3 regions of the Pseudarthrobacter lactosi genome follow, and region 1 is predicted to be linked to each of the others. Evidence: riboswitches for the same ligand, from Rfam matches in the RefSeq annotation. Region 1 holds a riboswitch; each other region holds the start of a gene.
The links. A riboswitch is a leader RNA that binds a small molecule or an ion and turns the genes downstream of it on or off. The one in region 1 is predicted to bind cyclic di-AMP.
Positions count from the first base shown of each region.

Region 2: linked by a shared signal. The riboswitch ahead of ACZY0Q_RS17070 (NlpC/P60 family protein) and the one ahead of ACZY0Q_RS10185 (M23 family metallopeptidase) in region 1 are both predicted to bind cyclic di-AMP.
Region 3: linked by a shared signal. The riboswitch ahead of ACZY0Q_RS16755 (NlpC/P60 family protein) and the one ahead of ACZY0Q_RS10185 (M23 family metallopeptidase) in region 1 are both predicted to bind cyclic di-AMP.

Region 1 covers NZ_JBVAYS010000002.1:54,480-56,733, reverse strand. Annotated here, with positions in the region: cyclic di-AMP (ydaO/yuaA leader) riboswitch at 55-217, opposite strand; gene ACZY0Q_RS10185 (M23 family metallopeptidase) at 366-1,190, opposite strand; cyclic di-AMP (ydaO/yuaA leader) riboswitch at 1,194-1,412, opposite strand; gene ACZY0Q_RS10180 (metal-dependent transcriptional regulator) at 1,569-2,254, opposite strand, start outside.
Region 2 covers NZ_JBVAYS010000003.1:744,468-746,721, reverse strand. Annotated here, with positions in the region: gene ACZY0Q_RS17075 (DUF4383 domain-containing protein) at 338-634, shown strand; cyclic di-AMP (ydaO/yuaA leader) riboswitch at 841-1,022, shown strand; gene ACZY0Q_RS17070 (NlpC/P60 family protein) at 1,030-1,788, shown strand; gene ACZY0Q_RS17065 (hypothetical protein) at 2,009-2,254, opposite strand, start outside.
Region 3 covers NZ_JBVAYS010000003.1:681,701-683,954, forward strand. Annotated here, with positions in the region: gene ACZY0Q_RS16750 (heavy metal translocating P-type ATPase) at 1-453, shown strand, start outside; gene ACZY0Q_RS16755 (NlpC/P60 family protein) at 562-1,308, opposite strand; cyclic di-AMP (ydaO/yuaA leader) riboswitch at 1,312-1,478, opposite strand; gene ACZY0Q_RS16760 (heavy-metal-associated domain-containing protein) at 1,859-2,254, shown strand, end outside.

The DNA of each region.
Region 1 (2,254 bases):
GTGCGAACCGGTTGTGCGCGATGGCGCGCAGAATTATGGCGTGAAGACACGAAGGTAGCCTCTCCCAATGCCTGCGAGGTGAGCTGTCGGATTCGGATGGGAGTCACCCGGCCGCGCTGCTTCACAGTGGAAGCTTTGCGACTTAACCCCAAGGCCTTCAGAATCGAAGACCAAAATTGGTTCCCCCGCCCCTGCCAGACGATGTCATGCGAACGGACCTTGAGCGGTGGCAGAGCTAGGCAATCCACTCAAGAACGTCAACTTCGGAAAAGTTGACGCGCTATAGACGTTACAGGAGTTCCGGGCCAATGTCACATTCAGGTCACGGCACGTCGCTGCGATCCGAGAGTTTGCCATCATTTGGGTCAGAGCCAGCCGGTGGGGTCAACGACTTCGCCGTTGATCTGGACCTCGAAGTGGAGGTGGCAGCCCGTGGACGCGCCCGTGGTGCCGCTGAGGGCAATGACGTCGCCGCGGCTGACCGTCTGGCCTACCTTGACGCTGGCGGAGGAGAGGTGGTTGTAGGTCGTTTCAAGGCCGTTGCCGTGATCCACCACAACACGGTTCCCGCCGCCGTACTGGTGCCAGCCGACGAAGGTCACGGTGCCGCTGGCAGCAGCCATGACGGAGGTTCCGCACTGTGCCGCGAAGTCCTGGCCACGGTGGAAGTCGCCGGTGCCGCCGGTGATGGGGCTGACCCGGAATCCGAAGGGTGAGGCCGTAACCAGCTGGGCCAGCGGCGAGCCGAGGCTTCCGGCCGAGGCGGCGCGGGTAATGGATCCCGCGGACTGGGCGCTCAGCAGCTGCTTCAGCTTGCCGTCGGGATCACCCTGTGTAACCACTGATGAGCGGCTGAAATCAATTTGGGCGGCGGCTTCGGCGGTAACTTCGGGCTGCGGGGCGGCGGAAACGGACGACGCCGGCTGGCCGGGCGCCGGAGTGGCCATCACGGGGCTGGTCACGGGAACCGTCACCGTGAGAACCAGGCCTGTTGCTGCCAAGGCGATGCCGGCCTTCTGGCCGAGGCCACTGGCAGCGGCGAAATCCGTCATCTGCCGGAAGGGTCCCCGGCGGCGGCGTGCTTCCCGCTGTGAATCGCGGGGCCTTTCCGCGGTGAAATCCTCGGCCACTCTAGGCGCCGAAGCGGGACCCGCCGCGCGACGGCGGCCCCTGGAGTATTGCGTGGTCAAGAATGTTCCTCTCTGGGTAGCCTGCGAAGTTAGCTGTCGGATTCGGGTCAGAGAGTTCAAAGACCCGGTCCGCCGTGACAAGCACTTGGCGCAGAGATATCCCGTGAGGATCCTTCGCTGGAAGAGGCTTGCTGCTGACGGACTTCACCCCAAGGCAGTCTCGCGACTGCCGGTTGTGGTTCCCCCGCCTCTGCCAGTTGGTGACTCGTGCACCTGATCCGCTGGCAGAGCTCGGCTCCGGATCAGGTAACGCTTTTGTATCGACGCTGAGTTTCAACTATAGGTGATTAAGTTGGACAGTAACAATTCCGTTATCTTTGCGGAAGGAGGCGTCACTGCGCTATCGCGCGGCCCCACGCGAGGAGAACCGCCGTCCCGTCAGCGGACGGAAACGAAGACGTGCGATGCCACTTCCGGGGGCAGCTCGAGCGCCCCCTCTATGCCCGGAACCCGCACGGAGATGTACTCTCCCACGCGTTCCAGGGACACCGAGGCGCCGGGCCTGATTCCGCCCTCGTCCAGCTGGACCAGCAGCTCAGGTTCCACCTGGATGGGCTCGGCCAGCCGGCTGACCGTCACGTTCGACGCCGGCCCGTAGCCCTGCATCGCATCCAGGAGATTAATCACAGTGGCATCCGGCAGCGCGGACGCCGGCCCGCCCAGGGCCGCCAGCCCGGGGATGGGGTTGCCGTAGGGAGAATCGGTGGGGTGGTTGAGCAATTCGTAGATGCGCTGCTCAACGCGTTCACTCATCACGTGCTCCCAGCGGCACGCCTCATCGTGTACGTAGGCCCAGTCCAGGCCGATCACATCCGCAAGGAGCCGTTCCGCCAGCCTGTGCTTGCGCATCACTTCGGTGGCGCGTTTCCGCCCGGCTTCGGTCAGCTCCAGATGGCGGTCCCCGGAGACCACTACCAGTCCGTCGCGCTCCATCCGGCCGATGGTTTGGGACACCGTGGGGCCGGAATGCCGCAGCCGTTCGGCGATGCGTGCGCGAAGAGCAACGATGTTCTCTTCTTCAAGCTCCAAAATGGTCCGAAGATACATCTCCGTAGTATCGATCA
Region 2 (2,254 bases), on a different contig from region 1:
CTGAATGGTGAGGTGCCGGCGTACGGCCATCCGCCACCTGGTCGGGTCCGAATATCGGGTACAAGCTGTTCCGGCCGCCTGGCCGGCTGCAGCAAGCTGCAGGGCGCAGAGGCTGGTTCGCCGGTTTCCAAATGCAGTGCCGTATATCCAACGATCCCAGGGAGCTCCTCATGACATCGACGCACAACACCCGCACCGCGGGGCGGGGCGGACTAACGTACAAGAGACAGCACTCGCCGTTGGCGCGGTGTTCCTCCTGGTAGGCATCCTCGGGTTTGTCCCGGGCGGCTCCAGCCAGTAGGACCAGCTACAGTTCGCGGGGCACCACTCCGGGGCACTGCTGCTCGGCCTGTTCCAGGTCCCGGTACTGCACAACATCGTCCACTTTCTCTTCGGCGTTGCCGGTGTTGCAGTGGCCCGGACCGCAGCAGGAGCCCGCTCCTACCTGCTCGTCGGCGGCGCCATCTACCTTGTCCTCTGGATCTATGGACTGGTTGTTGACCAGGAATCAGCCGGGAACTTCTTGCCGCTGAACGGATACGACAACTGGCTCCACCTCCTGCTGGGCGTCGGCATGATCGCGCTGGCACTGATTCTCACCAAGGACCGCACTAAGTCACGGACGCACGCGTAGGCCCCAAAGAGGAAGGGCCCAGCGGGCCTGACAGGCGGGAGAACCGAGGGGTGGCGGCCTGCTTCGCAGAACATCACCCCACTCCAATTGGCGCACGCATGGCGAAGTCAAACCGAAACGCCGTTATGCAAATGTGACATCAACGTGGGTTTTCCCGTAGGGTCGGGCGCGTGCCGGGTCTCCGAATGCGGCACTCCTGAGCTGATTGCCTAACTCTGCCGCCGCCTCGGGATCCGTTCGCAAATTCGTCCGGCAGAGACGGGGAAACCAATTGTGGCCTGCTTCGTGCAGGCCTTGGGGTGAAGCCGCGCCTCCAGCTTGCGCTGGAACTGCGGCCGGGTGTCTCCCATCCGAATCCGACAGCTAACCTCGCAGGCAGTGGGAGAGGCCCTTTCATGCCCATTCGCAAAGCTCACGGCCGCCGCCGCGCGGTCCCCGTCCAGACCAGTGCCCTTGCGGTCCTGTCCAAATCCGTCGCTGACAATGCTGGCGGTGTGGGCCGCCAGGCCGCCGTCATCGCAGCAGCTTCCGGGCTCGTCCTGACCAGCGGCATTGCCGCGCAGGCAGCGGACGCCCCGGCCCAGCGCGACGCGGAGCCGACTTCAAACCTTGAACTCGCCAGCCAGGCACAGGCCCCGCTCAGCGCAGATTCCACGGTCCAGATTTCCTTCGAGCGTCCTGCCGTGGAGACCACTCCTGCCCCTGTCGTGGAAGCGCCCAAACCTGTCGCCGTTGAGGCTGCCCCGGCAGCCGTCGCGAAGGCTGCCGCACCGGCCAAGGCTCAAATCACAGTCACCCCCGCTGCTGCCGCGCCGGTGGCCGCCCCGGCAACAGGTGGAGTCAACGCCACGATGGTTTCCTCCGCCTACGCCCAGATCGGCATGATCCAGGACTGCACACGATTGGTGGAAAACGCCCTGGGTGCTGCCGGTATCGCGGTCGGTGACCTCGGTCCGATGCAGTTCATGAACTACGGCACCGTTGTCACAGATCCCCAGCCCGGTGACATGGTGCTGCAGCCTGGCCACGTAGGAATTTATGTTGGCAACGGCCAGGTGCTTAGCTCCGGTCTGAACGGCAAGAACGAAACGGCAGTCCATCCCCTGACATGGATGACATCCAAGGGCGCCGTCACCTTCGTACGGGCAGGCTAGACGGACCATTGAAGGCCCTTCGATTCAATGCCTTGGGGGCAATGAATCACCGGCGTGGTCCCGCCAGGAGATGCTTATGCCGGCGGGCGGGTCGCGTGCAGGAGCGTCTTCCCAAGCCCGCGAAGACGCTCCTGCACGCGAGGTGCAGGAGCGTCCGGCTGCTTATTGCAGGGTGCGAGTTCGCGTTAAAGTTCCGACACGCTCGACCACCAGAAGGGTGTTACGTCGGGCAGCTCAAGTCCGGGTTATAGGCTGCGAACATGCCGTCCGGGTTGTCTCTCCATACCCACGCGTGCAGCGCGAAGGAGCCGGGGAACGGCCCGTCCTCGAAGTCGACGCCTGCAATCGAAGGCCGCTCGGCCGCTGTCGATATAAACTCAACGGCTACCAGCTTGTACCGGCCGTGCTCATTCGGCATGTACACGAGAACCTCAGGCTTTCGGGCCTGGGTCTTGTCATCGATCAG
Region 3 (2,254 bases), on a different contig from region 1:
GTGTTTGCTGGAGTACTTCCTGAAGGCAAGGTGGAGGCAATCCGCCGGCTGCAGGCCGGCGGAGCTATCGTGGCGATGGCCGGCGACGGCGTGAATGATGCAGCCGCCTTGGCTCAGGCTGACCTGGGCATCGCAATGGGCAGCGGCACCGACGTTGCGATTGCCGCCGCGGACCTGACAGTGATGGGAAGCGACCTGGGCCAGGTCGCGGACGCCATCGAGCTCTCCCGGCGGACGCTGGCCACGATCAAGACCAACCTGTTCTGGGCGTTTTTCTACAACGCCGTCGGCATTCCGGTCGCGGCCCTCGGTCTGCTCAATCCGATGATCGCAGGGGCCGCAATGGCAGCCAGCTCCGTCCTGGTTGTCACCAACTCCCTACGGCTGCGCCGCTTCACCGCTCAGAAGGCCTCCGACGCCCCGACCAGGCTGGCACTGGTACCCGTCCGCTGATCAGCGCCGGGGTGCCTGCCGCGGGATGTCCAATCCGTCGGTGGGCATGGAGAAGGCCGGTGATGCGTTGCCCCCAAGGCAGCGAATCACCGGCCTTCACGTTGTTGGTTACCCGGCGCGAACGAAGGTGACTGAGCCTTTGGCTGTCATCCATGTCAGGGGGTGGACTGCGGTTTCGTTCTTGCCGTTCAGTCCGGAGCTGAGGACCTGGCCGTTGCCGACGTAGATACCCACGTGTCCGGGCTGCATGACCATGTCCCCGGGCTGGGGGTCCGTGACGACGGTGCCGTAGTTCATGAACTGCATCGGTCCAAGGTCCCCGACGGGAATCCCTGCGGCGTTAAGGGCGTTTTCCACCAGTCGTGTGCAGTCCTGGATCATGCCGATCTGGGCGTAAGCGGCAGAAACCATGGTCGCGTTCACGCCGCCAGCGGCCGGAGCGGCCACTGGCGCAGCAGCAGGGGCTACGGTGATCGTGGCTTTCGCCGGGGCGGCGGAAGCTGCCGGCGCGGCAGGTGCGGCAGCAGGCTTGGGTGCCTCCACGACCGGGGCCGGTGTGGTGCTGACGTCGGGACGCTCATAGGAGATCCTGACCGTCGCGTCGGCGCTGAGCGGCGCCGGGGCCTGACTGGTGACCTCAAGGTTTGAAGCCGGTTCAGCATCGCGCTGCGCGGGGGCGTCTGCGGCCTGCGCGGCGATGCCGCTGGTCAGGACCAGGCCGGATGCAGCAGCGATAACGGCCGCCTGACGGCCTACACCTCCGGCATTGTCAGCGACGGTCCTGGACAGGGCCGCGAGCGGGCTCGTCTGGACGGTGACCGCGCGGTGGCGGCCGTGAGTTCTGCGAATGGACATGAAGTGGCCTCTCCCAATGCCTGCGAGGTGAGCTGTCGGATTCGGATGGGAGACACCCGGCCGCGGTCCTGCACAAAGTGCAGTACAGCGGCTTCACCCCAAGGCCTGCCCGAAGCAGGCCACTAATTGGGTTCCCCGTCTCTGCCGGACGAAATATGCGATCGGATCCCGGGCAGCGGCAGAGTTAGGCAATCAGCGCGGGAGTGCCGCCCTCGGAGAAAACCGGCACAAATTCGACCGTACAGGAGGGCCGACCCATTGTCACATTTGAATAACGGGGCCACTCGAGGGCAGAGGCCCCTGGCCCGGCGATGCAACCCGGACCCGGCCTGCCGGTCTAAACAGGGAGTGCGGCTGGGCCCGGCCGCTCACGCCAACTGTTCAATCTGTGCGAGGAGACGCCGGCATCCACCCTGCCAATAATACCCGATGGGGGTATTATTTAGATGTTCAGGGAAGTGGTTTGTCCAGGCCCGATGCGCTTCCGGCCGTTACAGCCGTTCAACCCCCAACGCCTCCCCATGATTTCTCTTGCAAAGGCCGAACTGACATGTGTGTCCCCGAAACCCGGACCGGGCTGCCCATCGTGGCTGCTGAACCGTCCGGATGCAGCTGCTGCTCCACCTCTTCCCGGACCCTGGCGTCGCCGGCAATTCAAGGCAGCGTCTACTCCGTCGAAGGACTGACCTGCGGGCATTGCGGACAGGGCGTTGAAAAGGCAGTGTCCTCCCTCGCCGGAGTGGAGGCCGTAACCGTCGAGCTGGTGCCCGGAGGGGCATCCCGGCTCACCGTCTCCGGCACCCATACCGAACCTGAGGTCCGGGACGCCGTCCCGGCCGCCGGGTACAGCCTCTCACCAGCAGGTAGTCCAACGCCCGCCCTGACGGACATCGCCGCTGCCGCCGTCAGGGCCTCCCACCCAGGAGAGGGCAACAATGGAAAATCA